Regions from separate parts of the Sphaerisporangium rhizosphaerae genome, predicted to be linked through region 3. Evidence: predicted binding sites of a transcription regulator. Region 3 holds the regulator's gene; each other region holds the start of a gene.
The links. Region 3 encodes HrcA, which represses chaperone genes, less so after heat shock. Its sites were predicted from a motif close to TTGGCACTCTCNNNNNGAGAGTGCCAA; they were not measured.

Region 1 (10,273 bases), on a different contig from region 3:
CCTGTCCGGCCAGCCCGCGCGACAGGATGGAGGTGGGCACCTTCTCCCGGTTGACCTGGCGCACCGCCTCGGCGATGCCGGATACCTCCCGTTCGATGACCCGCCGCGTCATCTCGGGGGTGAGATCCTGCGGGGTGAGGCCGGTCCCCCCGGTGGTGACGATCACGTCGTACCCGGCGCGTACCCCCTCGCGCAGCGCCGCCTCGACGGGCTCGCCGTCGGGGACGACCCGCGGGCCGTCCACCTGATCGCATCCGGCCTCGGCGAGCAGCTCGGCCAGCAATCGTCCCGACTTGTCGGGATACACGCCCGCGGCGGCCCGGTTGGAGGCCGTCACGACGAGCGCTCTCACGGCCGGGTCCAGACACCGGTCTTGCCGCCGGTCTTCTCCTCCACCCGCACATCGGTGATCACCGCCGCGGGGTCCACCGCCTTGATCATGTCGATCATCGCCAGGCCGGCCACCGAGACGGCGGTGAGCGCCTCCATCTCGACTCCGGTGCGGTCGGCGGTCTTCACCCTCGCGGTGATCTCGACGCCGGAGTCGACCACCACGATCTCCACCTTGACGCCGTGCAGGGCGATCGGATGGCACAACGGGATCAGGTCCGGGGTGCGCTTGGCGCCCTGGATGCCCGCGATGCGCGCCACGCCGATGGCGTCTCCCTTGGGCACCTCTCCCGATCGCAGGATGCGCACGGCCTCCGGCGACAGCAGCACCCGGCCGGTGGCGCACGCCGTCCGGACACCGACCTCCTTCGCGGACACGTCCACCATGCGCGCCGCGCCCGACTCGTCGATGTGCGTCAGTTCACTCATAGCGCGATCACCTCGCTCGCGGCGGTCAGGTCGTTCACAGCGCGATCACCTCGCTCGCGGCGGTCGGCTCGTTCACAGCGGGATCACCTCGCCCGCGGCGGTCAGGTCGTTCACAGCGGGATCACCTCCACATCGGCTCCCTCCGGCAGTTCGGTGACGTCCTCGGGGACGACGATCAGTGCGTTCGCCCCGGCGAGCGCGGCGAGCTGGTGGGAACCCTGCCCGTGGACCGGCGTCACCGACGCGGCGCCGTCCCGACTGGTCAGGACGCCGCGCAGGAACGAGCGCCGGCCGGCCGGTGAGCGCAGCGCCGCGGTGGTCGTCGCGGTGATGGTGACCGGAGGGCCGGCGGGCAGGCCGCGCATCCGGGCCAGCGCCGGCTTCACGTAAAGCATGAACGACACGTAGGACGACACCGGATTGCCGGGCAGCGTGAAGATCGGCACCTGCCGGTCGCCCAGCAGCCCGAAGCCCTGCGGCATCCCCGGCTGCATGGCGACCTTCTCGAACCGGACGGTGCCCAGCGGCGACAGCGCCTCCTTGACCGGCTCGTAGGCGCCCATGGAGATGCCGCCGCTGGTGATCACGGCGTCGGCCTCGCCGAGCAGGGCGTCGAGGGTCGCCGAGAACGCCGCGGGATCGTCGCCGACCGCGCCGCGCCGGGACGCCTCGCCGCCCGCCTGCCGGACGGCCGCGACGAGGGTGAAGCTGTTGGACTCCCAGATCTGCCCGTGCCCGAGCGGCGTCCCCGGCTCGACCAGCTCGGCGCCGGTGGACAGCACCACCACGCGGGGACGCGGATGGGCGAGCACTGTGCGCCGTCCCACTCCGGCGAGGATGCCGAGCTGGGCCGGCCCGATGACCGTGCCCGCGGGCAGCACGACGTCGCCCGCCCGCACGTCCTCGCCGGACCTGCGGATCGCGTTGCCCGGCGGCGGCGTGCGGCGGATCGCGACCTTCACCGTGCCGCCGTCGGTCCACTCGACCGGCACCACCGCGTCGGCGCCCTCGGGCACCGGCGCGCCGGTCATGATGCGCGTGACGAACCCGCGCTCGACCGCGCGCCGCGCGGTGTCCCCCGCGGCCACGTCCAGCGTCACGGGCAGCACCACGGGCGCGTCCTCGCCGGCCCCCGCGACGTCCTCGGCCCGGACGGCGTACCCGTCCATGGCCGAGTTGTCGAACGGCGGCAGCGCGACGGGCGAGGCGACGTCCTCGGCCAGGGTGGCGCCGAGCGCCGAGTCCAGATCGACCTGAACGGGGTCGAGCGGGCGCACGGCGCCGAGGATCTCGGCCAGATGGGCGTCAACCGTCTTCATCGCATCCACCCGGAGTGAAGCCTCACTCGGAGGCGTCGGTCAGGGACTCGGGGGCGTCGTTGAGGAACTCGCGCAGCCAGGACATGAACTCGGGCGCGAGGTCGGGGCGCTCGGCGGCGAACTGCACGACGGTGCGCAGGTAGTCGAGCTTGTTGCCCGTGTCGTAGCGGCGCCCGCGGAACAGCACGCCGTGGACGGGGCCGCCCTCCTCGGTGGAACGGCCGGCGAGCTCCAGCAGGGCGTCGGTGAGCTGGATCTCCCCGCCGCGTCCCGGCGCGGTGTTCTCCAGCACTTCGAAGACGGCGGGGTCGATCACGTAGCGTCCGATGACGGCCCAGTTGGACGGCGCCTCGTCCGCCGGCGGCTTCTCCACCAGCCCGGTGACGCGGACGACGTCGTCCTCCGAGGTGGGGGCGATCTCGGCGCAGCCGTACAGGGAGACCTGCTCGCGCGGCACCTCCATCAGTGCCACCACGCTGCCGCCGTAGGTGTTGCGCACCTCGATCATGCGCTTGAGCAGGTGGTCACGGTGGTCGATCAGGTCGTCGCCGAGGAGACAGGCGAACGGGTGGCCCCCGACGTGCTGCTTGGCGCACAGCACCGCGTGGCCGAGCCCCTTCGGCTCGCCCTGGCGCACGTAGTGGAACGTCGCGATCTCGACGGGCTCGAGGACCTGGTTGAGCCGCTCGGAGTCGCCCTTGGCGGCGAGCACCTCCTCGAGCTCGTACGCTCGGTCGAAGTGGTCCTCGATGGAGCGCTTGTTCCGGCCTGTCACCATGAGGAGGTCGAGGAGCCCGGCGGACACCGCCTCTTCGACGACATACTGGATGGCCGGCTTGTCGACGATCGGCAGCATCTCTTTCGGGGTCGCCTTGGTCGCCGGGAGGAATCGCGTGCCCAGACCGGCGGCGGGGATGACAACTTTCGTCACTGGATCGAAGTCAGCCATGAATGCACCTTAATGGAGGGCCGTGTGGACAAAGCGGAGCTGCGCCGGAGGATCGTCGCCGCACGTGCAGGGCTGTCCGATCCGCGCGGCCCGGCCACCGCGATCAGGGAAACGCTACTCGACCGACCCTGGGTTCAGATGGCCGGGCTGGTCGCCTGTTATTGGTCCGCGGGCACGGAACCGGCCACGCACGGCCTCATCTTCGCCCTGTGGAAACACGGCACGACGATCATCCTGCCCGTCCTCCTGCCCGACAACGACCTCGACTGGGCGGTCTACGACGGCCCCGACTCACTGGCGCCCGGGCCGCGCGGCCTGATGGAACCGGTGGACACCCGGCGCGGCGTGGACGCCATCCGCACGGCCGGGCTGGTGATCGTGCCCGCACTGGCGGTCGACGCCACCACCGGCGTCCGGCTCGGGCGCGGCGGCGGTTCCTACGACCGCGCGCTGGCGCGGGTCGGCCCGAACGTGCCGACGGTCGCGCTTCTGCACGAGGGGGAGCTGATCGACGGCGTGCCGGCCGAGCCGCACGACCTTCCCGTCTCGATGGCCGCCCTCCCGTCCGGCATCGTCACCTTCTGAGCCCTCTGCCCCTCTGCGTTTGGGGGGCTCAGGGAAGGATCTGCAGGTCGTTGAGGCCGCCGTTCTCGCCGAAGTACTCCTCCAGGTCGTCGTTCCTGACCGCGTCGAAGAACCGCCGTCCCGCCTTCCTGTCCAGGCGGACGATGCTGGCGCCCTTGACCATGGCGGTGCCGAGCGTCGGCACGGTGGCGGAGTCGACGGTATCCGGCCGGATGTCGCGCAGTTCCAGCGCCAGGTCGCGCAGCGTGCCGAGCGTCACGGCGGAGTCGACGCTGACCGCGCGCGTGAGCGCCTCCAGGAAGTCGTTCAGCTTGAGCGGGTCGGTCAGCATGTCCCGGCTTGTGATCTTGTGTCCGAGGGCTCCGACGAACGCCTGCTGGCGCTTGATCCGGTCGAAGTCGCCGCCCGGCAGGTTGTACCGCTGACGGACGAACAGCAGTGCCTTCTCACCCTCCAGGTGCACCAGGCCCTGCGGCCAGGTGACCTTGTTCGCCGGGTCGTACACCTTGCGCGCGACGTAGACGTCGACACCGCCGATGACCTGCGTCATCGCGACGAACCCCTTGAAGTCCAGGGCCGCGAAATGGTCGATGCGGACCTTGGTCAGGTCCTCGACGGTCTTGATCAGCAGCTTCGGGCCCCCGAAGGCGTACGCGGCGTTGATCTTGTTGTTTCCCCGGCCGGGGATACGGACATAAGAGTCGCGGGGGATACCGATGAGAGTGAGCCGCTTCCGGTCCGCGGGCACGTGAACGATCATGATGGTGTCGGCCCGCTGGCTGCCCGACTCCCCCGGCCGCTTGTCCGACCCGATGAGCAACCAGTTCTGCGCGTCCCCCACGGCCTTGGCCGGTCGGCCCGCGTCCTCGGGGAACGCTCCAGGGATACGCTGGATGTTGCCGTTGAGCGTGATCTGACGTTCCATCACCAACGCGAACGCCGCCGCGACCACCATGGCCAGAACCAGCCCGGTCGCGATCGTCAGCCGGCGTAACAACCGCCGCTTCCTGCGCGGCTTGACGGTCCCGGGTGGCTGCGGCGGCTCGGACGTTCGGGACGCATCGGATATATCGGGTTCCCTCAGGGGGACGACCTCGTCGCCGTCGACGAAATGGTCCTTCCTCGCGCTCTCCAGGACCGGGGAAGTGTCGTCGGCCAATTTCGTCCCCTGCAAACCCGTTGTTCCTCTTCGTCTGTGTCGCGAGTGACGGTAGCCCATAGCAGTTGCTCGTGGTAGTGGCCTATACGAATACGACACAATGGACGCAAACGCGGGAGGGGGGCCGGTGAATCTTGATCTCTGGCTGCTCCTCGCGTCCATCGTCGTGATCGCCGCCATCGCCTCCGTGCGCGTCGCCCACCGCACCGGGCTGCCCAGCCTCCTGATCTACCTCGCCATCGGACTCCTCCTCGGCGAAGCCGGCCTGGGACTGCAGTTCGAGAACGCGAAGGTCGCCCAGCAGATCGGCCTGGCGGCGCTGGCGGTGATCCTCGCCGAAGGCGGCTTGACCACAAGCTGGGAGCACGTACGCCGGGCCGTCCCTCCCGCGGTGGTCCTCGCCACGGTCGGCGTCGCGGTGAGCATCGTCGCGCTGGCCGCGGCGGTGCACTGGCTGCTCGGCATGGACTGGCGCACCGCCCTGCTCCTTGGAGCGGTCCTCGCCTCGACCGACGCGGCCGCCGTGTTCTCCGTCCTGCGCCGCCTGCCCCTTCCCGAACGCCTCTCGGGCATCCTGGAGGCCGAGTCGGGTTTCAACGACGCGCCGACCGTCATCGTCGTCGTCATGCTGAGCCAGATCAGCACACCGATGCCGAGCGTGGGGCACGTCGTGCTGGACGCGGTGTTCGAGCTGGCCATCGGAAGCGCCGTCGGCCTCGCGGTCGGCCCGCTCGGCGGCTACGCCCTGCGGCGGGTCGCCCTGCCCGCCTCCGGCCTGTACCCCATCGCCGTGCTCGCCCTCGCCTTCGTCGCCTACAGCGGCGCGACGCTGCTGCACGGCAGCGGTTTCCTCGCCGTCTACCTGGCCACGCTGGTACTGGGCAACATGCGCCTGCCCCACCGTGTGCCGACCCGGGGCTTCGCCGAAGGAGCCGCGTGGCTCGCCCAGATCGGCCTTTTCGTCATGCTCGGCGTCCTCGCCAGCCCGTTCGAACTCCCGCAGATGGTCGTGCCCGGACTGATCATCGGGCTGGTGCTGCTGCTGTTCGCGCGCCCGCTGTCGGTGGTCGTCTCCGCCCTGGCCGTACGCGTGACCCGCACCGACCGGCTGTCCTGGCGGGAGCAGGCGTTCCTGTCATGGGCCGGACTGCGCGGCGCGGTGCCCATCGTGCTCGCCACCATCCCCTGGGCCGCCGGCATCACCGGGGCCAAGGGGGTGTTCAACGAGGTCTTCGTCATCGTCATCGTGTTCACCATGGTGCAGGGACCGACACTGCCGTTCCTCGCCCGCGTCCTGCAGGTCAGCGCCCCGGCCGAGGCACGCGACCTCGGGGTCGAGGCGGCGCCGCTGGAGGAGCTCAACGCCGACCTGCTGCAGGTCAGCATCCCTCCGGGGTCCGGGCTGCACGGCGTCGAGATCTTCGAGCTCCGCCTGCCGTCGGACGCCGCCGTCACCATGGTCGTACGCGAGGGCCGCTCGTTCGTCCCCGAGGGCACCACGCGGCTGCGAGCCGAGGACCAGTTGCTCGTCGTCACCACGGCCGCCTGCCGCAAGGTCGTCGAACGCCGGCTGCGCGCCGTCAGCCGCCGCGGCAAACTCGCCGGCTGGTACGGCGAACGCGGCGAATGACCCCCTTCACCCCGCGCCAACCCCGCACGACAGTCCCGCCGGCTTCGGCAACCGGCCTCCCAAGAGAACTCCGTACCCCGACCCCCGACGCGGTCCGCGACTCATCCGGGCTGTGGGGCTCATCGGTCCTCAGAACGGCCGGGGACCCCCGCGACGTCCACCCCACCCGACCCCCGCGGTGAGCCTCACGACAGGGATTAGAACCCGTCCGGGTGGCGTTTAGCCTAATCGGCTGCGTACCATTAGCAGTCGCAGCGGTAGAGTGCCAATCTGCGTTGAGCCACACTGAGCCATATGAGGAGGAGCGCGTGCCCACCTACCAGTACGCCTGTACCGCTTGCGGTGAAGGGCTCGAGGTCGTCCAGCGTTTCACCGATGACCCGCTGACCACCTGCCCGAACTGCCAGGGTCAGCTGCGCAAGGTGTTCTCGGCCGTCGGCATCGTGTTCAAGGGTTCGGGCTTCTACCGGACGGACAACCGCTCCTCCGGTTCCTCGACCTCCTCCACGACGTCCACCGGCTCCGGCTCCGGCGGTTCCTCGACCTCCAACGGTTCGTCGGACTCCGGTGGCTCGTCGGACTCCGGCTCCAGCACGCCGGCGAAGAAGGAGCCCGCCTCCGCCAGCGCCACCCCGAGCAGCTCCGCCGCCTGACGCCTCCTCGGGTTGTACGGCCGTCCGCCGTACAACCCGATTCGCATCCTTGGCGCCCCGGCGTCGGCCGGGTGTGATGACCAGCGCCGGCCTCGTGTGCGTTGACGGTCGTCCACAGGCTGAGTGGCGGCACCGACGGTTGTCCACAGCCTTGCCCTCCACCCTCACCGCCCCACGTCCGTGCCGCTAATCTCGAGCCCATGGTCATGACAGCTGACATCGGGGTCATCGGCGGTTCCGGGTTCTACTCCCTCCTCGACGACGCCGAGGAGATCGAGATCACCACGCCCTACGGGGCTCCCAGCGACATCATCACGGTCGGCCGCATCGGCGGGCGCACGGTGGCGTTCGTGCCCCGTCACGGCCGAGATCACCGGTTCCCGCCCCACCGCATCCCCTACCAGGCGAACCTCTGGGCGCTGCGTTCTCTCGGCGTGCGCCAGGTCATCGCCCCGAGCGCGGTCGGCTCCCTGCGCGCCGAGTACGGGCCGGGCACGCTGGTGATCCCCGACCAACTGGTCGACCGCACCTCCGGCCGGGCGCAGACCTACTATGACGCCGGTGGCGCGGTGCACGTCCCGTTCGCCGATCCTTACTGCCCGGTCGGCAGGGCCCTCGCCTACTCCCGGGCCGAGGCCGAGGGGTGGAACGCCGTGGACGGCGGCACCCTGGTCATCATCGAGGGTCCCCGCTTCTCCACCCGAGCCGAGTCACGCTGGTTCACCTCCAACGGCTGGTCGATCGTCGGCATGACCGGCCACCCCGAGGCGGTCCTCGCCCGCGAGCTGGCCCTCTGCTACACCTCGCTGTCGCTCGTCACCGACCACGACGCCGGCGTGGACACCGGCGAGGGCGTGACGCAGGAGGAGGTCTTCGCCTTCTTCGCCGCCAACAGCGAGCGCATGCGCACCCTCGTCGGCTCGGTCGTCGCCGAACTCCCCCTTGACCGCGCCTGCCCCTGCGGCGAAGCCCTGAACGGCATCAAGCTCCCCTTCGAACTCCCCTGACCACCGTCCTCCAGCACTCTCCGCCCCACCTCCCCCTGGTCCATCAGCTCACCCAGCATCCGCGAGCCGTACCGTGTTGCGACCGACCTCATGGCCGACGGTCGCGACGCGGGCGCGCGTGCGCATAGCTGACGGTCGTGGCAAGAGCCGCGCGTGCGCGGCCATCCCGGGCCGCGACTCCTTCCCGGGGCCGCGACCCACGAGCCGACAGCTTGTGGCCGGGCACTCTCACCCCTTCGACAGGAGCCAGGCATCATGCAGGCCGCCGCACCTATGCGCGTCATCCGGATGCTCAGCCGACGTCGGCGGCTCGTGGCCGTCGCACTCGCCGCGCTGGGGACCGCGTGCGTCGGCCTGGCCGTCCGCCCGGCTCCTTCCGTCGCGGTCCTGGCCGCCGCGCACGACCTCGGGGGCGGAGCGCTGGCCGTGTCCGACGTGACCGTCGTTCACCTGCCCGAGGAGGCCGTCCCCGACGGCGCCCTCCGCCCGGGATCCCGGGTGGCCGGACGCGTTCTCACCGCCCCCGCCCGGCGCGGCGAGCCGATCACCGACCTGCGCCTGCTCGGTCCGGCCCTCATCGACGCCTACGGCCCTGGCCTGCTCGCCACCCCGGTGCGGGTCACGGACGCCGCTTCGGCCCGGTTGCTCCGGCCCGGTGACGTCATCGACGTCATCGCCTCATCATCCGCCTGGGACGACCTCGCCCCGCCTCCTGCGGCCGACCCGGCCACAAGCGCACCGCCGGACCACGGCGACGCGCCCAGTGCCACACCTGCCCGCACCTCTACGGCGGCGCAGGCCGTCACCGTCATCGCCGTACCCAGCGGGCCTCGCTGGAGCGGCGCTTCCACCGGCGACATGGCCGAGACCGGCGCCCTGGTCGTCCTGGCCACCACACCGGGCCAGGCCGCGCGCCTCGCCCAGGCCGGCACGGGCTCCCGCCTCTCGATCACCATCCACGGCCACACTCATTAACGGCCCACCGCACCCACACCCCCACGTCCACCGGTCAGCGAGCACGCCACACTGAGCCCACGAACCTGGCATCGCGAGACCCCGAGCTGAGCCACAGGCGGTTGACCGAACGGGCACGACTTCGACGAGAGACGAGAAGGGGTCCGCACTGGCTCTGAAGGTGGACGTCGAGGCACCCACGGGCGTCGTCCGCCGCCGGTCCAAGGGAAGCCGAGCCCCAGTCCCGGCCAGGACGTCCATCAGACCGAGCCAGTCCTACAACAACGACCCCAGCTTCGGGTCGTACTCCCAGTGCCAAGGCTCGAACGGACTGTGATAGGCCCAGTCGGGATGGATCCAGCCGAACCGCTTGCCGTTCGACTCGAGCCAGTTGAACTGCACCGAGCGGAAGGTCTGGACGCCGCCGCACAGGTCCACCGCCAGGCCGAGCCCGTGGTTGCTGCGCCCCGGCACCGCGGCGAACCCCGGCCGCCGATAGAAGATCGACTGCTGTTGCGCCAGGTTGCGGTAGCTGTCGGTCACGCAGATCGGCGTACCGAACTGCTTGCGGTAAGCCTCGCTGAGCGCGACGAACGCGATCGCCGCGTCGGCCCGCAACTCACGCCCCCGCTGCTGGAGTGGGCACAGCACGTCCGCCGGCAACAGCCCGTTCGGATACTGGGCCGCCGAACTCACCCGGGTCGGGTCACAGGCCGCGCCCGAGCGGCCGCCCTGGTTGACGCGCACGCCGAGCTTCACCAGCGTCTGCGACAGCGACTTCACAACGGTCGCGGACCGCTTCCTCAACGTGTCGATCTCCACGCTGAGCTGGGCCTCCACCAGCAGCTTGGTCGCCCGCAGATCCTGCGCCTCGCCGGCCAGTCTCTGCTGTTGCTGGTACAGCCGCCCGGCGTCCGCGAGTATCTCGTCCCGCCCGGACACCAGGTAGGTCATGTCGCTCAGCGCCCGCAGGCTCGCGTCGTCGCTGCCGTTGAGAAACGGGGCCATGTCACCGCCCGAAGGCTCCTGGTACAGCGACTGAACCAGGTCCGACAGCGGCTGTCGCATCTTGCCCAGTTGGAGGTTCGCCGTGCGCAACTGCTCCAACTTGCCCTTGAGCTCTTTGTCGGCCTTCGCCAGCGTCGTCTGGCGCTGCTCCAGCGCCTTGGTGGCGTCCGCGAGCGCTTGGGACGACTTC
Region 2 (10,273 bases), on a different contig from region 3:
GCAGTTGCCCGAGCAGTGACTCGATCGCGGTGCGATCTCCTTGCACGGCGAGGCTCGTCAGATCCCTGAGGTCGGACTCGTCCGATCTCGTCGCAAGCCTTACCCCAGCTTTGGCGTCGGCGACGCATCCCTCGGTCACGTTAGGCATGATGCCCGCCACGATCGCGCATGTCGTCATAGTGAACGGATACGGATTGGTCACATTGACGCGACGATAACGCAGGGTAATCGAGCGAACACAGTAGTGTTTGCATATTTCACTCGCGACCCGAATTCGCTGGATATTCGTTAGATGTCGCACCAGCTCGCAGGCGGCGCGGAGCGCCCTGGCCGACGCACTGCCGCACCGGTCGGTTTACCGTCCCGTCAAATCGAGGGGCGGCAAAATCGATTCGACGCAAAAAAGCACGGCCCCCGCCCTGCGGCGGGAGCCGTGCTTCGATCGATTGATCGGATCAGTGGCCGTGACCGTGGCCGTGACCCTGGCCCGCGGCGGCCGGAGCCTCCTCCTCGGGCTTGTCGACCACGAGGGCCTCGGTCGTGAGCAGCATGCCGGCGATGGACGCGGCGTTCTGCACGGCCGAGCGGGTGACCTTGACCGGGTCGATGACGCCCTCGGAGATGAGGTCGCCATAGGAGCCGGTGGCGGCGTTGAGGCCGTGGCCGGCCGGCAGCTCGCCGACCTTGGCCGTGACGACGTAGCCCTCAAGGCCGGCGTTCTCGGCGATCCAGCGGGCCGGCTCGACCAGCGAGCGGCGGACGATGGAGACGCCGGTCGCCTCGTCGCCGGTCAGGCCGAGGTCGTCCAGCTCCTTGGCCAGGTGCACGAGCGCGGAGCCACCGCCGGAGACGATGCCCTCCTCGATCGCGGCGCGGGTCGCGGAGATGGCGTCCTCGAGGCGGTGCTTCTTCTCCTTGAGCTCCACCTCGGTGGCCGCGCCGACGCGCAGGATGCAGATGCCGCCCGACAGCTTGGCGAGGCGCTCCTGGAGCTTCTCGCGGTCCCAGTCGGAGTCGGTCTGCTCGATGGCGTGCTGGATCTCGCGGACGCGGTCCTGGATGGCCTGGGGGTCGCCGGCGCCGTCGACGACGGTCGCGGTGTCCTTGGTGACCACGATGCGCCGGGCCGTGCCGAGCACCTCGGTGCCGGCGTTGGCCAGCGTGAGGCCGAGCTCCTCGGAGATCAGCTGGCCGCCGGTCAGAATCGCCATGTCCTGCAGCATCGCCTTGCGGCGGTCGCCGAAGCCGGGCGCCTTGACGGCGACCGAAGTGAACGTGCCGCGGATCTTGTTGGTGACCAGGACGGCCAGGGCCTCGCCCTCGACGTCCTCGGCGACCACGAACAGCGGCTTCTTGGTCTGGGCGACCTTCTCGAGCAGCGGCAGGAACTCGGCGATCGAGGAGATCTTGCCCTGCTGGAGCAGGACATAGGCGTCCTCGAGGACGGCCTCCATGCGCTCGGGGTCGGTCACCATGTACGGCGACAGGTACCCCTTGTCGAACTGGAGACCCTCGGTGAACTCGAGCTCCAGGCCCATGGTGTTGGACTCTTCGACGGTGATGACACCGTCCTTGCCGACCTTGTCGAACGCCTCGGCGATCAGCTCGCCGATCTTGGCGTCCTGCGCGGAGATCGTCGCGACATTGGCGATCTCCTTCTTGTCCTCGACGGGACGGGCCCGCTCGAGGAGGCGGTCGCTGACCGCGCGGGCGGCCAGGTCGATGCCGCGCTTGAGGGACAGCGGCGACGCGCCGGCCGCGACGTTGCGCAGGCCCTCGCGGACCATCGCCTGGGCGAGCACGGTGGCGGTGGTGGTGCCGTCACCGGCGACGTCGTTGGTCTTGGTCGCCACTTCCTTGGCGAGCTGAGCGCCGAGGTTCTCGTAAGGCTTGTCGAGCTCGACCTCGCGGGCGATGGTGACGCCGTCGTTGGTGATGGTCGGCGCACCGAACTTCTTGTCGATGACGACGTTGCGGCCGCGCGGCCCGAGGGTCACCTTGACGGCGTCCGCGAGGGCGTTGACGCCGCGCTCAAGAGCGCGCCGCGCGTCCTCCTCGAACTCCAGGATCTTGGGCATTAAAAGGTCCTCCCAGCGTCAGGCCCCGGGCCTCGTGAAAGGGCCCGGGGCTTGACACGCGTATTCGGGTAAGGCTCCGTACAGGTGGTCGCTTACGCGCCCCGGGGCTTACTTCTCGATGATCGCGAGAACGTCGCGGGCGGAGAGCACGAGGTACTCCTCGCCGCCGTACTTGACCTCGGTACCGCCGTACTTGCTGTAGAGGACCACGTCCCCTTCCTTGACGTCGAGCGGGATGCGCTTCTCGCCGTCCTCGTCCCAGTTGCCCGGGCCCACCGCGAGGACCTTGCCCTCCTGGGGCTTCTCCTTGGCGGTGTCCGGGATGACCAGTCCGGAAGCGGTCGTCTGCTCGGCCTCAAGCGGCTGGACCACGATGCGGTCGCCGAGCGGCTTAACGGGAACCTTGGTGGCGGTCGTCACGATCGGACCTCCCCTTCAGATTGTGGTGATGAGCTGAAGAGGCGACCAGCGGCCTGCCGTCGCGGGTGTCAGACCTGCCTCGTCGCATTATTGATTGGCACTCTCACTAGCCGAGTGCCAACACTGAACAGTATGCAAGGCCGCCGACACAGTCAACACGGACAGGCCGCCCCAGGTCAGTCCGGTCATGAGCCACCGTACGACTCGCCCGAATTGTCCGCCTATGGGGGCAGCCTCGGCGCACGGTCGCGGTGACCCCGCGCGCTCACGAGGTCCTGCCACGCAGGCGGGAGCAGCGCGATAGCGTCGGGAGACGTGGACCTCTACGCCTTCCGCGAATTGCTGACCCCCCGCGGGCAGAAAGCCCTCGGCGAGGCCGTGGGCACTGTGACGGACGGCACAGATCCGGTGACGGCCGCCAGCCGGCTGAGGAAGACCTACGACGCCCCTCTCGCCGCGGCCGCCCTCACCCAGGCACGGCTCCGGGCGCGCGGCGCGGTCAAGTTCGGGCACGACGCCGCCCGCATGTACTTCACCCCCGACGGGCTGGAGCAGGCCACCCGCGCCGAGGTGGCCGCCCACCGCGCCCGCCGCTTCGCCGCCGGCGCACGCGTGGCCGACGCCTGCTGCGGCATCGGCGGCGACCTCATCGCCCTGGCCCGCGCCGGATGCGAGGTCGACGCCGTGGACCTCGACCCGCTCACCGTCGAGGTCGCGCGGGCGAACGTCCTCGCGCTCGACCTCGGCGACCGCGTCACCGTCCGCGCCGCGGACGCCGCGGAGGTGGACCCGGCGGCCTACGACGTGCTGTTCGCCGACCCGGCGCGGCGGTCCACCGGCAGGCGGGTCTTCGACCCGATGGGGTACTCGCCGCCGTGGCCCGCCGTGCTCGCCATGGTGGCCCGGGCGCCCGCCGCCTGCCTGAAGGTCGCGCCGGGCATCCCCTACGAGTTCATCCCGCAGGGCGCCGAGGCCGAATGGGTGTCCTACCGCGGCGAGGTCAAGGAGGCCGTCCTGTGGACGGGCGCCTTCGCCGCGGGCGGGGACCCGGGCTCCACCGAGACGATCCTGCGCAGGGCCACCCTGCTGCCCTCCGGTCACACGTTGCCGGCCGACCCGTCCCTCGGCGCGCCCGGCCACGGGCCGGTGGCGCGCTATCTGTACGAACCGGACGGCGCGGCCATCAGGGCGCATCTCGTGGCCGAGGTCGCCGCCCAGGTGTCCGGCCACCTGCTCGACCCGCACATCGCCTACATCACCGGGGACGACCCGGCCACGACTCCGTGGGCGTCGCGGTACGAAGTCCGGGAAACCCTGCCTTTCTCCCTCAAACGCCTGCGCGCCGCACTCCGGGAACGCCGCGTCGGCACGGTGACGCTGAAGAAACGCGGTTCGGCGCTCGACCTGGAGCGCCTGCGGCGAGATTTGCATCTTTCCGGGGATAACTCGTGTGTCGTGGTGCTGACCCGCATCGGCGAACGTCCCTTCGCCATCATCTGCGACCCATCCTGACCTGCCACGATGCCTTTCGCCGCCAACAAATGGGGGCAATCCAGCGATAATCACGATGTTTTAAAGTCGGACCCGAAAGTCACCGGCCGAGCCACTACAGTTGGCCAACGCGCGGGATTCTGCCTGATCCATGGTGCACCCGCCCGATTCGCCACAGAGAACGACCGTACCGACCCCACCGCCGTGCGGCCGACCGCCCGCGAGTGAAGGAGCTTTCGGTGGATCACTCCAACCACACCCTCCTCCAGGCTGGAAGCCAGACCGCCATCTCCGACCGCATGCGCGAACTGCTCGCCAGGGCGGCGCAGGACCACGTCTACGAGCAGCGCACCCAGGGCGCCGTGCTCGACGAGATCCGGCAGCGGCTGGAAGGCATGGAGTGGTTGCTGCGGGAGGTCCGCGAACGCGAGCTCGGCGGGTTGAACGGCGCGCTGGAAGGGGTCAGCGGCCGGCTCGGCGAGCTGGTCAGCCGTCCCCCGGCCTGGGCGGAGGGCCTGGCGCAGCACGTCGAGATCGTGCGCGACCGCGTCGACGGGGTGGGCAACCGCGTCGCCGGGCTCGGCGACCGCATCGAGGCCGTCGGCGACCGCGTCAAGCCCATCGCCGAGCTGCCCGGCCTGTGGACCGACCTCGGCACCGTGCGCGAAGGCGTCGCCGAGGCCCTCAAGCGCCTCCAGGCGGTCCTGGAGGGCACCCAGGGCATGCCCGAGCTGACCAGGCGCCTCGCCCAGCTCGGCGCGAGCATGGAAGCCGCGGGAGGCCGCTTCACCCGGATCGACAAGGCCCTGCTCGACCTCACCCAGCGCACGGAGCGCGTCGAGGGCGGCGTCCTGGACCTCGGCGAGGGCCTGGACGAGACCCTCTCGTCGGCCGTCCAGCGCCTCACCGGCTCCATCGAGCGGCTCGCCGGCAAGGTCGACGGCATGACCGCCAAGCTCGCCGAGACCGAGACGTGCCTGGCCGCCCGCCTGGAGGGCGTCGAAGGCCGCCTTGCGCCGATGGAGGCGCTGGACGGGCGGCTCGAGAGCGTGGACCAGCGCCTCGGGAGCGTCGACGGGCGGCTCGACGGCGTCGACGGTCGGCTCGCGGGGGTGGGTGACCGGCTGGCCGGTTTCGACGGGCGGCTCGAGACCATCGCGGGACGGGTGGACACCACCGACGGGCGGGTGAGCGACCTGTCGGGCCGCTTCGACACGGTCGACAGCCACGTCGGGGCGGTCGAGGGACGGCTGGAGACGGTCGACGTCCGCCTGCAGAGCATCGACGGCCGCATTGAGACCGCCCAATCGTGCCTCACCGGGCTCGACGGGCGCGTCGACACGGCCCAGTTCTGTCTCACCGGGCTCGACGGCCGCATCGAGACGGTCCAGTCGTGCCTCGCCGGGGTCGACGGCAACCTCGCCGGCGTCAAACAGCAGATCGCCGACGCCGACGGCCGCCTCACCGACCTGGCCCAGCACCTCACCGGCGTCGACGGCCGCCTGTCCAAGCAGGACGAACGCCTCGGCGCCATCGACGCCGGGTTCGAGGACGTCAACGAACGGCTGGAGATGGTGGACGACCGCGTCGAGGCCGTCAACCAGCGGGTGGGGCAGCTGCCCGCGCTGCTGGAGGTCGGCGAGGTGCACAAACGCGTCGGCGAGCTGATCCGCGCCCAGGCCGACGACCAGGGCAGGCGGTTCGACACGCTCGACGAGCGGCTCACCGAGGCCGCGGCGGCCCTGCCGCCCCTGGGCGAGCTGGTGGAGCTGGTCCGCGCCCGCCCCGACCGCGACCAGCTCTCGGAAACCGTCGACCAGATCGTCCAGCCGACGCACCGCGACCTCACCCGCAGGCTCGGAGCCCTGGAGGAGACCATGCTGGCGCTCGCCGAGGCCCTCCTGCGCCCCGCCCGCTCCCCCAAGGACTGACCGCCTCCCGACCGCCCGGCGCCGCCCCTCCAACGGGACCGCTCCGGCGGCACCTCATGACGGACCACTCCGGCGGCACCTCAAGACGGACCATCCCGGCGCCGCCCCACGCCGCCCCACCCGACGGGCATCGGGTGGCGAGCCGTCAGACGTGGACGGTGGTCACGGGCATGGAGGAGTCGGCGGGAATGTCCAGCGGCGAGGGGGCCACCCCTGCCGCCACCAGCTCCGACCCGAGAGCGGCGATCATCGCGCCGTTGTCGGTGCACAACCCCGGACGCGGCACGCGCAGACGCACCCCCGCGGCGTCGCACCGCTCCTGCGCCAGCGCGCGCAGCCGCGAGTTGGCGGCCACGCCGCCCCCGATCAGCAGATCCTCCACCTCGTAGCGCCGGCACGCCTGCAACGCCTTGCGCGTCAGCACGTCCACCACGGCCTCCTGGAAGGACGCCGCCACGTCCGCCACGGGCACCGGCTCGCCCGCGCGCTCCTTGGCCTCCACCCAGCGCGCGACGGCCGTCTTGAGCCCCGAGAACGAGAAGTCCAGCGTGCCGTCGTCGTACTTGCCGCGCGGGAACGCGACCGCCGTCCCCGACCCCTCGGCCGCCGCGCGGTCGATGTACGGGCCGCCCGGGAAGGGCAGGCCGAGCACCCTGGCCACCTTGTCGAACGCCTCGCCCGCCGCGTCGTCCACCGTCGAGCCGAGGGAGATCACGTCCTTGGCGACGTCCGGGACCAGCAGCAGAGACGAGTGACCACCCGACACCAGCATCGCGATCGACGGCTTCGGCAGCGGACCGTGCTCCAACTGGTCCACCGCCACGTGCGCCGCCAGGTGGTTCACCCCGTACAGCGGCACCCCGAGCCCCAGCGCGTACGCCTTGGCCGCCGCGACCCCCACCAGCAGCGCCCCGGCGAGCCCGGGGCCCGCGGTGACGGCCACGGCGTCGATGTCGGAGAAGCGCAGGCCCGCCTGCTCCAAGGCGCGCTCGACGGTCGGCGTCATGGCCTCCAGGTGCGCCCGCGACGCCACCTCGGGCACGACGCCGCCGAACCGCGCGTGCTCCTCCACGCTCGAGGCGACCGCGTTGGCCAGCAGCGTGTTCCCGCGGACGATGCCGACGCCCGTCTCGTCGCAGGAGGTCTCGATGCCCAGGACCAGAGGTTCCTCAGCCATTCGCGTTCCCCGCCTCCTCCAGCTTTCTCATCATCATGATCGCGTCGGTCCCGTCGTCGTAGTACTCGCGCCGCAACCCGATGCGCTCGAACCCGAACCGCTCGTACATCGCCTGCGCGGGCGGATTGTCCGCCCGGACCTCCAGGAACACCGCCGTCGCGCCCCGGCGCCCGGCCTCCTCCAGCAGCGCCCGCAACATCGCGCTGCCGATGCCCGCCCGCTGGTGGCCCGCGTTCACGGCGATCGTCTGCACGTCCGCCTGGTCGCCCGCCGCCGCCAGCCCGGCGTACCCGACCACCTCTCCGGCGGCCACGGCCACGATGTAGTGCCGGGTGCGCGGCTGGTCGGCCAGCTCGCCCCGCAGCATGCCCTCGCTCCAGGCGTCGAACGGGAACGTCGAACGCTCGATCGCCAGAACCGCCGGCAGGTCGTTCTCGGTCATCTGGCGCAGCGTGGCGCCGGTCATACGGTGACCTTCTTCGGCGGACCGGGCACCCGGGCGTCCGGACGGCGCAGGTATATCGGATGCGGCGCCGTCAGCACCCCGTCGTCCCCAGGGGCGCCCGCGGCCAGGCGCTCGGCGGCCAGCCCGGCCAGCGCGCCCGCGGCCGGATAGTCGGCGGCGCCCGGCACCAGCCGGTCCTCGCCCACGATCTCGGCGTACATGCGCGCACCCGCCCCGAGCACCGGCAACCCGCCCGGCACATCCTGCGGACGGTCCACCGACGGGCCCTCCACGCGCGTGCGCATGTCCGCGTAGCGGGCCCAGAAGACCTCCTTGCGGCGCGCGTCGGTCGCCACCACGAACGGCTCGTCCAGGCCGCTCGCGTACGCCAGCACATCCAGCGTGCACACTCCGTACGCCGGGACGCCGGCCGTCAAGGCGAACGCCTGCGCCGTCACCAGCCCCACGCGCAGCCCCGTGTACGGCCCGGGACCCGCCCCCGCCACGATCGCCGTCACATCGCGCAGCGAGGCCCCCGCCTCGCGCAGAACCTCGCGCACGGACGGAACGAGCAGCTCACCGTGACGGCGCGCGTCGATCGTCGTCGACTCGGCGAGCACCCGCTCGCCGTCGTGAAGCGCCGCCGTGACGGCCGGAGTCGCGGTATCGAAGGCCAAGACCAGCACGAATCAAGCCTAGTGGTGTTTGGCTGTGCCTATGGCGCTCCCTTCGATCGCGCGGTGCTCGGGCGGGGGGCCAAGCCGTGGGAATTCGCGGTAATGAGCGGGGCGAGGGGCGGAGGGCGACATGGCAGGGGCGAGGCCCTGGGGCCATGAGGGATGGAGCTTCGGATGCCGGTGTGCGGCTGAGGGGGCGGACCTCAGGTGGTTCTGGAGGCGTAGACGATGATGTTGTCCAGGTATTCGTGGGTTTTGCGGTCGAAGACGCCGCCGCAGGTGATGAGGCGGAGGCCGTCGTCCACGTAGACGCGCTGGGCGGGGAAGTGGTCCTTGGCGATCTGCTCGATGGCGTCGACCTTGTAGGTGGCCGTCTTGCCGTCGCTGCGCAGGATCTTGACCAGGGCGCCCTTCTTGACGTCGCGGAGGCGGTAGAAGACCGCGGGGGCCGTCTTGGTGTCCACGTGCCCGATGATCACCGAGGCGCCCTCGTCGCCGGGCACGACGCTCTGGTCGAACCATCCGGCCGTCGCGGGCTTCTCGAACGGCGGCAGCTCGACCTCTCCGTCGTCGGAGAGCCCGAGCTTCATCAGGGGCGCCTTGAGGTCCAGTGAGGGGATGTCGATGCGCTTGGGGACGGTGGCGGCCTGCCGGGGCGCGGCGGCGTCCTTGTCCCGGTCGGTCATGGCGAACATGATCGTCCCGGTGACGAACCCGATCGCCACGACCTTCAGCCACTTGGGGGAGTCAGCCATGGGTGGTGCGGGGGCGCGAAGCTCAGCCGGTCTTGGACCTGCGGCGGGCCACCGCGACGCCGCCGGCCAGGGCCGCGGCGAGGGCCGCCGCGACCACCCCGCCGGGGATGCCGGAGGGCTCCTCGGCCGGTCCGCCGGCCGCCGTGCCGCCGCCGCCCGCGCGCGGCGCCCGGGTGGGCACGACGCGGTTGCGGGTGGGGGTCGCCGTGGCCTTGGGCCGGGCGACCACGGTGAGGGTGGCCTTGCCGATGTCGTTGGTGGCCTCGCACTTGACCTCGACCTGGTAGCGGCCGGGGTTTGCGTCCTCGTCGACGAGGGCGAAGCCGTGCACCTCCGGCGGCGGCGCGGCCGCGGTCACCGGGGTGGAGGTCGCGGCCGGGCTGGCCGGGGGCGGCTGGGTCAGGGTGACCAGGCCGGTGAACGCGTCGGACCGCGCGGTGGCACGGTAGGCGGTGCCGCCCTGCGGCAGCGGGCAGTACGCCCGGACCCTGATGGACCGCGTCGCCCCGCCCTGCACCCGGTCGGGAATGAGCTGGACACGGATGTCCTGCCTGCTCACCGACGGGCTCGGGGTGGGCGTCGGGGCGCCGCTCTGCGCCTCCGCCGTGCAGGCGACGCCTCCCGTGAGTAGGAATGCTCCAGCAACCGCGACCTGCCCGACCCTGTGCACCGTCGCACTCCACTTCGCCTGCGATACGACCCCGCCCGACACGACCACGCTTAGGCGCTACCCCACCTGCATACCCAGAAAAATAAGGGCAATCCATTGGAACGATCTTCATTCCGATGATCCATAGCAACAGGGGCGCGCGTCAAGGCTGGCTAGATTACCGGTCTAGATCGCGGAAAGGCGGTCAATCGAAGGAGCCGGGCATGTCCTTCCATCGCGGCCCGACGCCGCGCAGCCGCACCAGCCGCTCGTCGCCCGCGTCGCCGCGCTCGATGGTGATCTCGAGCCGGTCGTCGGCCAGACCCTCCACCAGGCCCTCTCCCCACTCGACCACGGTGACGGAGTCCTCCAGGGAGGCGTCGAGGTCGAGGTCGTCGACCTCCAGCGCGCCCCCGATCCGGTAGGCGTCCGCGTGGACCAGGGCCGGGCCGCCGGCCAGTGACGGGTGGACCCTGGAGATCACGAACGTCGGCGAGGTGATCGGGCCGCGGACCTTCAGCCCTTCGGCGATGCCCTGCACCAGCGTGGTCTTGCCGGCGCCCAGCGGGCCGGACAGCACCACGAGATCCCCGGGGCGCAGCAGACGGGCGACCTCCTCGCCCAGCGCCCACATCTCCTCGGTCGTCGCC
Region 3 (10,273 bases):
CGCCTGCGCCGTCATCCTAGCGCAGTGACGAGCTCGACGGTCTTGGTGCCCGGTAAACTGGAGGGCGAAGCGCGGCACCGACACGCCCGCGTGGCCGGCGGGCCCATTCGGCCGGCGGCTCCGGGCGTGTGTTGCCGCGCATCTGCTGTCCGGGTGACGCTGCCTGGGTGACCACCCGGGCGTGCCACCATGGGTGGCGGCTGGCCCGCCAGCCTCCCGATCCATCGTCAATCCTGCCGAAACGGACCCCGGTGCGCATCCACCCTGGCCAGACCGACCCCGCGTTGATCCGCAACTTCTGCATCATCGCGCACATCGACCATGGCAAGTCGACGCTTGCCGACCGGATGCTGCAGCTGACCGGTGTGGTCGACGCCCGGCAGATGCGCGCGCAGTACCTCGACCGCATGGACATCGAGCGCGAGCGCGGCATCACCATCAAGTCGCAGGCCGTCCGGCTGCCCTGGGACGGGCACGTGCTCAACATGATCGACACGCCCGGCCACGTCGACTTCACCTACGAGGTGTCGCGGTCGCTGGAGGCGTGCGAGGGGGCGGTGCTGCTGGTCGACGCCGCGCAGGGCATCGAGGCCCAGACGCTGGCCAACCTCTACCTGGCGATGAACGCCGACCTGCACATCATCCCGGTGCTCAACAAGATCGACCTGCCGGCCGCCCAGCCGGACAAGTACGCAGAGGAGCTGGCGGGCCTCATCGGCTGCGACCCCTCGGACGTGCTGCGGGTGTCGGGCAAGACCGGCGAGGGCGTCCGCGAGCTGCTCGACCACGTCGTCGCGCACGTGCCGGCCCCCGTCGGCGACGCCGCCGCCCCGGCCCGGGCGCTGATCTTCGACTCGGTGTACGACACCTACCGCGGCGTGGTCACCTACGTCCGGGTCATCGACGGGCAGCTCTCCAAGCGCGAGCGCACGATCATGATGTCCACCGGGGCGGCGCACGAGACGCTGGAGATCGGCGTCATCTCGCCCGAGCCGGTGCCCTCCACGTCGCTCGGCGTCGGCGAGGTCGGCTACCTGATCACCGGCGTGAAGGACGTCCGGCAGGCCCGCGTCGGCGACACCGTCACCACCACCGCGCGCCCGGCGCAGGAGGCCCTCGGCGGGTACGAGCACCCGAGGCCCATGGTGTACTCCGGTCTTTACCCCATCGACGGCGACGACTACCCCGAGCTGCGCGAGGCCCTGGACAAGCTGCGGCTCAACGACGCGGCGCTGGTGTACGAGCCCGAGACCTCCGCGGCCCTGGGCTTCGGGTTCCGCTGCGGCTTCCTCGGCCTGCTCCACATGGAGATCGTCCGCGAGCGGCTGGAGCGCGAGTTCAACCTCTCGCTGATCTCCACCGCCCCCAACGTCATCTACCGGGTGATCATGGAGGACGGCAAGGAGAACGTCGTCACCAACCCCTCCGAGTTCCCGGCCGGCAAGATCGCCGAGATCTACGAGCCGGTGGTGAAGGCCACGCTGCTCTCGCCCGCCGACCACATCGGCGCGATCATGGAGCTCTGCCAGAGCCGCCGCGGATCCCTGCTCGGCATGGACTACCTCTCGGAGGACCGCGTCGAGATCCGCTACACCCTGCCGCTCGGCGAGATCATCTTCGACTTCTTCGACCAGCTCAAGTCGCGCACCCGCGGATACGCCTCGCTCGACTACGAGCCCTCCGGCGAGCAGGAGGCCGACCTGGTCAAGGTCGACATCCTGCTCCAGGGCGAGGCGGTCGACGCCTTCAGCGCCATCGTCCACCGCGAGAAGGCCTACGCCTACGGCGTCGAGATGGCCAAGAAGCTCAAGGACCTCATCCCGCGCCAGCAGTTCGAGGTGCCCATCCAGGCCGCGATCGGCGCCCGCGTGATCGCCCGTGAGAACATCCGCGCCATCCGCAAGGACGTTCTCGCCAAGTGCTACGGCGGTGACATCAGCCGTAAGCGCAAGCTGCTGGAGAAGCAGAAGGAAGGCAAGAAGCGCATGAAGATGGTGGGCCGCGTCGAGGTCCCCCAGGAAGCGTTCGTCGCCGCCCTTTCCACCGAGAGCGGCAGCGCCGCCGACAAGGCCGCCAAGAAGTGACCTCCGCCCCGCCGCCCACCGCGAGGGGCGACGGGGCGGCCTTTTCCCAGAGCCCCGCGGTTGTCCACAGGCAGCGGCCGGCAGGCCGGACATCGGGGACATCTCCCCTGCGTCGTCCGTGACCTGTCCACAGGCGGTGCGGGGGCACGCCTCCGCGGGCGGCAGACTGGGGGCGTGCCTTCCGTACCTCTCGACGGCGACGCCGTTCCCACCTCGGGTGAGCTGCCCGCCGAAGCCCTGAAGGGCCTCGGCTCGCGGCCCTTCGGCTTCTACGTCCACGTGCCGTTCTGCGCCACCCGCTGCGGCTACTGCGACTTCAACACCTACACCGCGGCCGAGCTCGGCCCAGGGGCCTCGCGCGCCGACTACGCGGCCACCGCGATCGAGGAGATCCGGCTGGCCCGCAGGGTCCTGGGTGAGGCCGAGCTCGCGGTGGAGACCGTCTTCTTCGGCGGCGGCACGCCGACGTTGCTGCCCGCCCGCGATCTCACCGAGATCCTCCGGGTGATCGACGGCGAGTTCGGGCTGGCGCCGGGCGCCGAGGTCACCACCGAGGCCAACCCCGAGTCGGTCGATCCCGCCTCCCTCGAGCGGCTGCGCGCCGGCGGGTTCACCCGCGTCAGCTTCGGCATGCAGAGCGCGGCCGAGCACGTGCTCACCGTCCTGGACCGGCGGCACACCCCCGGCCGCCCGGCCCAGGCCGTGCGCGAGGCCCGCGACGCCGGGTTCGCGCACGTCAACCTCGACCTCATCTACAGCACGCCGGGCGAGAGCGACGACGACTGGCGCGCGTCCCTGGCCGCGGCCATCGAGGCGCGGCCCGACCACGTCTCGGCGTACTCGCTGATCGTCGAGGACGGCACCCGCCTGGCCGCGCGCATCCGCAGGGGCGAACTGCCCATGCCCGATGACGACGTGGCCGCCGACCGTTACGTCATCGCCGACGAGATGCTGTCGCAGGCCGGCTTCTCGTGGTACGAGGTGTCCAACTGGGCCGCTTCCGAGCAGGCGCGCTGCCGCCACAACCTCCTCTACTGGACCGGCGGCGACTGGTGGGGTGTGGGTCCCGGCGCGCATGGTCACGTGGGCGGCACGCGCTGGTGGAACGTCAAACACCCGGCGGCCTACGCCTCCCGGCTGGCGGCGGGCGCATCGCCGGGTCACGCGCGCGAGGTGCTGTCACAGGACGACCAGAAGGTCGAGCGGCTGATGCTCGAACTGCGCCTCGACTCCGGCTTCCCCCTCGCCGAGATCGCGCCGCCCGCCCGCCCGGCCGTCGCCCGCGCCCTGGCGGACGGCCTGCTGCAACCCGGGCCCTTCACCCGCGGCCGAGCCGTGCTCACCCTCAAGGGCCGCCTGCTGGCCGACGCCCTCATCCGAGACCTCACCTGACCGGCGAGGGGCAGGCATGTGCACTGAAGGGCGACTCGGGGCCCAGCGGGCGATCAGCGGTTCGGTAGGAGTCAGCTGATGAAGCGGATGTTGACGGGGTAACGGTAGTTCTCGCCGCGGTTGGCCGCCACCGCCGCCATGATCATCAAGATCAGCGAGCCGATGCCGACGACGATCATCAGCAGTATTCCGATGATCACCAGAACCAGGACGGCGGAGACCGCGTAGGCGATGAAGAGCGTGATCTGGAAGTTCAGCGCCTCGGCCGCCTGGTCGCGGACGTAGGGCGACTCATCCTTCTTGACCAGGTACAGAATGAGCGGGCCGAGGAAGGAGGTCAGCAGGCCGAGCAGGTGGGCGAGCATCGCCAGGGTCGTGTCGTCCGACCCCGGGCGCGGCCCGAACCTGCCAGGGACGTGCGGCCCGCCCGGGTACCCCGCCGGCCCGTACCCCGGCTGTCCGTAGCCGGGCTGTCCGTAGCCGGCCTGCCCGTAACCAGGCTGTCCGTAACCGGACTGTCCGTAGCCGTGTTGCTCGTAACCGGATTGCTCGTATGCCGGCGCCTGGTAGGGCGGGGGTGGCGCGTACCCGTGCTCGGCGGCGCCGGCGTCCCGGTGCTCCGCGCCGTACCCGGCGGGCTCGTCGCGAGGGCGGTCGGCCGGCGTGGCGGAGGACACGATTCCAGACTCCTGGACGGGCGTGGCGGGCGGTTCGAAGGTGGGGGCTTCGGCGGGGGCGCCGGGAGCTTCGGACTCGCGGTCCTTGGCCGGTGGGGCGGTGGAGGACACCTCGCCGGCCTGGTCGGCGGGGGGCTCGAAGCCGGGTTGCCGGGGCGCGTCGGCGTCCGACGGGGCATCGGCGTGCCGGACGGTGGGCGGCTCGGGGTCCGGGTGGGGGGCCGGGGTGGTGGGGAGTTCGGAGTCGAGGGGGTCGGCCGGTGTGGTGGGGGGATCGGAGCGGGGGTGAGGGGCGTTGGTCTCGGGGTCGTTCGGAGGGTGGCTCATGGCGTCTCCTCGGTCGACACGAAGTCGATCAGCTCCTCTACCCGGCCCAGAAGCTCCGGCTCGAGGTCAGTGTAAGTCCGGACAGCGCCGAGAATGCGGCGCCAGGCCTCCGCCGGTTCCAGCCGCCAGCCCAGGGCCTCGATCACGCCTTCCTTCCACGGGATCCCGCGCGGGACCTCCGGCCAGGCGCGGATGCCGACGGCGGACGGCTTGACGGCGGCCCAGATGTCCACGAAGGGGTGCCCGACGACGAGCACGTGCGGAGAGGAGACCTGGGCGGCGATGCGGCTCTCCTTGGACCCGGGGACCAGATGGTCGACCAGCACGCCGAGGCGCCGTCCCGGGCCGGGCTCGAACTCGGCCACGATGGCGGGCAGGTCGTCCACGCCCTCGAGGTACTCGACGACGACGCCCTCCACCCGCAGGTCGTGGCCCCAGATCTTCTCCACGAGGGACGCGTCGTGCACGCCTTCGACGTAGATGCGGCTCTCGCGGGCGACACGCGCCCGCAGCCCCTCGACGGCGATCGACCCGGACGCGCTGCGGCCGGGCCCCGTGGACGCGGCCTCCGGCGCCGGGCGCACCAGCGTCACCGGCCTGCCCTCCAGCAGGAACGCGGCGGGCGCCAGCGGGAACACCCGCCGCCGCCCGAAGCGGTCCTCCAGGGTGACGGCCTCCTTGTCACAGGCCACCACGGCGCCGCAGAAGCCCCCCTCGGCGTCCTCCACCACGAGGTCGAGCTCGGCCGGGACCTTGGGGATCTTGCCGCGCAGCGGCCTCCGCCAGTCTCCGGCCAGCACGTCCCGTCCGTAGTCCCGCATACCTGGGCACGCTAGCAAAGATCATGCCTGTGGCGGTGCGCCCTGCGGCCACGCGCCGCCGTAGGGGGCTGCGGCCGCCGCCCGCCGCTTGCGGTTCCGGCCGCGCCGCACCAGGACGACGATCGTGGTGACGACCGCGAGCAGGAACCCGGCCAGCGGGATCAGGAACAGCGAGGCCACGCCTCCGGCGAGGGCGCCGGTGTCGGCGGTCAGCGACTTGCCGACCCCGAACAGCACCTGCTTGCCGGCCTCGGCCTGGCAGCTCACCTTGTAGGTGCCCGCGGCGGGCACGCCGATGTCGAACACGGCCTCCCACACCCGGCCGTCGGCGGACACCGTCTGGGACGCCTTGGGCGAGGTGAGATCGACCTTCTTGCCGGCGCCGTCCACGGCGAGGCAGTTGATGTCGGTGGGCCCGGACGCGGAGGCGTACAGGATGGGCTTGTCCGCGGGGTCCATGGGGACCGACACGCTGCCGCCGCTCTGGAAGGTCTGCGTGGGCGCCGCGTCGGTGATGGTCTTGAACAGGCCGCCGGCGAAACCCACGATGCCCACGACGCCGCAGATCACCGCGACGAGCCAGGCGAGCACGATCCACAGCACCCGCGGCCGCACCGGTCCGGGCGCGGCGGGCGCGGGGGAGGCGTAGAGCGGGTGCGCCGCCTCGGACGCGGGCCCGCCATAGGAGGGGCCCCCGTACGAAGGCGAAGGCCCGCCATAGGACGTCCCGCCGTAGGGAGGCCCGCCATGGGAGGGCCCGCCGTGCGAAGGACCGCCGTGCGAGGGGCCGCCTGGGACGCCGTACGGCCCGCCGGCGGGCGCGCCGTGGGGCGATGAGCCGGCGGGCGCGCCGTAGGGTGAGGGCCCGGCGGGAGCGCCGTACGGCGGGCCGCCGGAGGCGGGGCCGTGCGGGCCGGGGCCCGAGCCGGGCGGAGCGCTCTGCGGCGGGGGAGGCGTGACCTGCGGACCCGAAGAGTCCGGACGCGGCGGTCGCCTCGTCGCGTCGGTCAGGCGGGGATCGTTCTCGCTCATGAACCGAGTCTGGATCAGATGACTTGCCGGCGAATAGCAACCCACTTGTCACCGCCCGGGCATCCGGCCGCCCGGGCACGTGCTCCATTCGTCCGGTGGTGGAAAGAAGTCGGCGGATGGGCGGAGTGGGGCCGATTCGCGGGAGAGTGGGGAGGGTGGTGCGGTCTGAGTTATCGCACCCTGAGGCCCGTGGCCGTACACTTGGCACTCGGGAACACTGAGTGCCAGACCAGGCGTTTACGCAGGCACGAACGCGAGGCAGGGAGGTGAGCACGTTGCTCGATGAACGCAAGCTGGCCGTTCTGCGCGCCGTTGTCGAGGATTTCGTGTCCACCAACGAGCCGGTCGGGTCGAAGGCATTGGCGGAGCGTCACAATCTGGGGGTCTCGCCCGCCACCGTGCGCAACGACATGGCCGTGCTCGAGGAGCAGGGCTACATCACACAACCCCACACCAGCGCGGGGCGGGTCCCCACCGACAAGGGCTACCGGTTGTTCGTCGACCGGCTGTCCCAGATCAAGCCGCTGTCGGCCGCCGAGCGCCGTGCGATCGAGACGTTCCTGGCGGGCGCCGTCGATCTCGACGACGTCGTGACCCGCACCGTGCGGCTGCTGGCGCAGCTGACCCGCCAGGTGGCCGTGGTGCAGTACCCGTCGCTCATCCGCTCGACGGTCCGGCACGTCGAGCTGGTGCCGCTGGCCGAGCGGCGCATCATGCTCGTGGTGATCACCAACACCGGCCGTGTCGAGCAGCGGGTCGTCGACCTGCCGGACGTGGTGGCCGACGACCAGGTCGCCCACCTGCGGGCGTTGCTGAACGCCTGCCTCGACGGGTGCAGGCTCGGCCGGGTGGCCGAGACGGTCGCCGACCTTCCCGAACGGCTGCCCGAGGGCGACCGGCCGATGGCGACGACGATCCTGTCGGTCCTGCTGGAGACCCTGGTCGAGCGGCACGACGAGAAGATCGTCTTCGCCGGCGCGGCGAATCTCGCGGGCGACTTCAGCGTCGGCCTGCGCGAGGTGCTCGAGGCGCTGGAGGAGCAGGTCGTGCTCATGCGCCTGCTCGGCGAGGCGAACGACCACTCCGCCCTGACCGTGCGCATCGGCTCGGAGAACCCCTACTCCGGGCTTCACGGCACCTCGATCGTCGCCGCCGGGTACGGTTCGGGCGACAATGAACTGGCCCGGCTCGGAGTGCTGGGCCCGACGCGAATGGACTACCCGGTGACGATGGGAGCGGTGCGCGCAGTGGCACGCTATGTCGGCCAGATCCTGGCGGGATCCTAAGTGGCCCGCGACTATTACGGCATCCTCGGGGTGCGCCGTGACGCCACTCAGGACGAGATCAAGAAGGCGTATCGCCGCCTCGCACGTGAGCTCCACCCTGACATCAACCCCGATCCCGAGACGCAGGAGCGCTTCAAGGAGATCAATCAGGCGTACGAGGTCCTGTCGGACCCGAGCAAGCGCCAGATGTTCGATCTCGGCGCCGATCCCTTCGGCGGCGCCGGAGCGGCCGGCCCCGGCGCGGCGGGCTTCGGCGCGGGGTTCCCGTTCAGCGACATCATGGACGCCTTCTTCGGCGGCGGAGGCGGCGCGCGCGGCCCCCGTTCGCGGGCCAGGCGCGGGCGCAACGCCACCATCCGGGTCGAGCTCGACCTGGCCGAGTCGGCGTTCGGCACCACGCGCGAGCTGGTCGTGGACACCGCCGTGCTGTGCGAGGTGTGCCAGGGGTCGGGCGCGGCGGCCGGCACCCATCCCGACACCTGCGACATGTGCCACGGCCGCGGCGAGATCTCCCAGGTCACCCGGTCGTTCCTCGGCCAGGTGATGACCGCCAGGCCCTGCCCCCAGTGCGGCGGGTTCGGCTCGGTCATCCACCACCCGTGCCAGGAGTGCTCCGGCGACGGGCGGGTGCGCACCCGGCGCACGATCAAGGTCCGCATCCCGGCCGGCGTCGAGGACGGCACCCACATCCAGCTCGCCGGCGAGGGCGAGGTCGGCCCCGGCGGCGGCCCGCCCGGCGACCTGTTCCTCGAGATCGTCGAGCGCCCGCACGACACGTTCGAGCGGCGCGGCGACGACCTGCACTGCACGGTGCAGATCCCGATGACCGCGGCGGCGCTCGGCACGATCCTCACCGTGCAGACGCTCGACGGGGCCGAAGAGCTGGACGTGCGCCCCGGCACCCAGTCGGGTCAGGTCATCCCGCTGTACGGGCGGGGCATCCAGCGGCTCAACGAGACCGGCAGGGGCGACCTGCTGATCCACGTGAACGTCGAGACCCCCACCAAGCTGGACGCCGCCCAGGAGGAGCTGCTCAAGGAGCTGTCCAAGCTGCGTGGCGAAGAGCGCCCGCCGGGCAAGTTCGCGCCCGGCCAGCAGGGCTTCTTCTCACGCCTCCGGGACGCTTTTAACGGCCGATGAGCGTCCCGGTTTTCCTGGCCGACGACCTGTCCGGTGACGAGATCGTCCTCGGCGGCCCCGAGGGGCGGCACGCCGCCACCGTGCGGCGGCTGAGGGCGGGTGAAAGGGTTGATCTGACCGACGGCGCGGGCGCGGTGGCCGAGTGCGCCGTGCGCGACGCCGGGAAGGACTTTCTGCGGCTGGAGGTCGTCGGCCGCCGCGTGGTGCCCGCGCCCGACCCGCGCCTGGTCGTCGTCCAGGGGCTGCCGAAGGGCGATCGGGGCGAGCTGGCGGTCGAGATGATGACCGAGGCGGGCGTGGACGTCATCGTCCCGTGGGCCGCTGCCCGGTGCGTCACCCAGTGGAAGGGCGAGCGCGCCGCCAAGTCGCTGGCGCGCTGGCGCTCCACGGCCCGCGAGGCCGCCAAGCAGGCCCGGCGGTTCCACCTGCCCGAGGTCGCCGAGCAGGCGAGCACGGCCGAGGTGGCGGCACTGCTGCGCGGCGCCGCCGCGGCGGCCGTCCTGCACGAGGAGGCCGTCGTGCCGCTGTCGCGCCTGGAGCCGCCGGCGAGCGGCGACATGGTGGTGGTGGTCGGCCCCGAGGGCGGCATCACCGACGAGGAGATCAAGCGGTTCCAGGAGGTCGGCGCCGCCCCTGCCCTGCTCGGCCCGACCGTGCTGCGCACCTCGACCGCCGGCGTCGCCGCCGCGGCCGTCCTGCTCACCCGCTCAGGCCGCTGGTGAACTCTCCCGGACGCCGCCCCCGCTGACACCGCCCCCGCCGGCGAGAAGCACCCGCCCACAGGCGGCGCGGGCTCATCGAAAGCCCGGCTCGTCGAAAGCCCGGCTCACCAGAAGAGCCCTGCTCGTGAGGGCGTCGGCCTTGGACCGGCGCCGGGCCGGGAGGAGCCGCCGTGCCCTGGTCGGGACGGCGGCTACTCCTGGGAGGTGTTCGTGCTGCTGTCGGCCTCGGTGGTCATCAAGGGGGTGGCCGTGGGCGCCGGGGGGTCGCTGGGGGCCTGGGAGGCGGTCGGGGTCGGCTGCTCCACCGTCGGCCTCGGAGACGGCTTGGGGGTGGCCGAGGCGGTCCGCGTGGGCGTGGGCGTCGTGCTCTGGCGGCTCGGCGTGGGCCGCGGCTCGGTCGTCCGGTCGGGCTGCGACTCGGTGGCCGTGGGCTCCGCACAGGGCTGCGGCGAGTCCGACGCGTCCGGCTCCACGGCGGTGGGCGCGGCGGTGGCGCAGTCGTTGCCCGGCGACGCCGTCACCGAGGGCGAGGGGACCGCCGGCGCCGTCCCGCTGGGCGAGGCGGCCGGCCGCGACGTCGGCGAGCCGACGACCGCCGACGACGAGTGGACGCCGTTCGGCGGGCGTTGCGTGCTCGACTCGTCGGGAGGTGAGGTGTCGTACTGCACCTGGATGATGTGCTGGCCGGTGCCGATCTGGACCTTCAGGCCCGGCACGAACATCACCACGGCGGCGGCCACCAGGACGGCGCCGAACGCCGAGGCGGCGGCTCGCCACCAAAAGATGCCCCGC

Region 1: ACFQSB_RS18185 (FmdB family zinc ribbon protein) is a predicted target of HrcA. The motif match lies at 6,704-6,730, and genes of this name have one in related genera.
Region 2: groES (co-chaperone GroES) is a predicted target of HrcA. The motif match lies at 2,593-2,619, and genes of this name have one in related genera.

The regions. Positions count from the first base shown of each region.
Region 1 is NZ_JBHTCG010000011.1:12,450-22,722, forward strand. Features, by position in the region: gene ACFQSB_RS18150 (MogA/MoaB family molybdenum cofactor biosynthesis protein) at 1-352, opposite strand, end outside; gene moaC (cyclic pyranopterin monophosphate synthase MoaC) at 349-819, opposite strand; gene glp (molybdotransferase-like divisome protein Glp) at 930-2,138, opposite strand; gene galU (UTP--glucose-1-phosphate uridylyltransferase GalU) at 2,161-3,087, opposite strand; gene ACFQSB_RS18170 (5-formyltetrahydrofolate cyclo-ligase) at 3,112-3,672, shown strand; gene ACFQSB_RS18175 (LCP family protein) at 3,701-4,831, opposite strand; gene ACFQSB_RS18180 (potassium/proton antiporter) at 4,959-6,461, shown strand; gene ACFQSB_RS18185 (FmdB family zinc ribbon protein) at 6,770-7,114, shown strand; gene ACFQSB_RS18190 (S-methyl-5'-thioadenosine phosphorylase) at 7,315-8,121, shown strand; gene ACFQSB_RS18195 (RcpC/CpaB family pilus assembly protein) at 8,410-9,096, shown strand; gene ACFQSB_RS18200 (D-alanyl-D-alanine carboxypeptidase family protein) at 9,352-10,273, opposite strand, start outside.
Region 2 is NZ_JBHTCG010000005.1:314,657-324,929, forward strand. Features, by position in the region: gene ACFQSB_RS10420 (sigma-70 family RNA polymerase sigma factor) at 1-148, opposite strand, end outside; gene groL (chaperonin GroEL) at 456-2,078, opposite strand; gene groES (co-chaperone GroES) at 2,187-2,498, opposite strand; gene ACFQSB_RS10435 (class I SAM-dependent methyltransferase) at 2,814-4,010, shown strand; gene ACFQSB_RS10440 (coiled-coil domain-containing protein) at 4,229-5,920, shown strand; gene tsaD (tRNA (adenosine(37)-N6)-threonylcarbamoyltransferase complex transferase subunit TsaD) at 6,066-7,097, opposite strand; gene rimI (ribosomal protein S18-alanine N-acetyltransferase) at 7,090-7,563, opposite strand; gene tsaB (tRNA (adenosine(37)-N6)-threonylcarbamoyltransferase complex dimerization subunit type 1 TsaB) at 7,560-8,228, opposite strand; gene ACFQSB_RS10460 (class F sortase) at 8,423-8,974, opposite strand; gene ACFQSB_RS10465 (hypothetical protein) at 8,997-9,644, opposite strand; gene tsaE (tRNA (adenosine(37)-N6)-threonylcarbamoyltransferase complex ATPase subunit type 1 TsaE) at 9,829-10,273, opposite strand, start outside.
Region 3 is NZ_JBHTCG010000001.1:348,038-358,310, reverse strand. Features, by position in the region: gene lepA (translation elongation factor 4) at 252-2,084, shown strand; gene hemW (radical SAM family heme chaperone HemW) at 2,259-3,476, shown strand; gene ACFQSB_RS01500 (DUF4870 domain-containing protein) at 3,548-4,480, opposite strand; gene ACFQSB_RS01495 (DUF3097 domain-containing protein) at 4,477-5,301, opposite strand; gene ACFQSB_RS01490 (hypothetical protein) at 5,323-6,333, opposite strand; gene hrcA (heat-inducible transcriptional repressor HrcA) at 6,609-7,619, shown strand; gene dnaJ (molecular chaperone DnaJ) at 7,620-8,759, shown strand; gene ACFQSB_RS01475 (16S rRNA (uracil(1498)-N(3))-methyltransferase) at 8,756-9,481, shown strand; gene ACFQSB_RS01470 (hypothetical protein) at 9,673-10,273, opposite strand, start outside.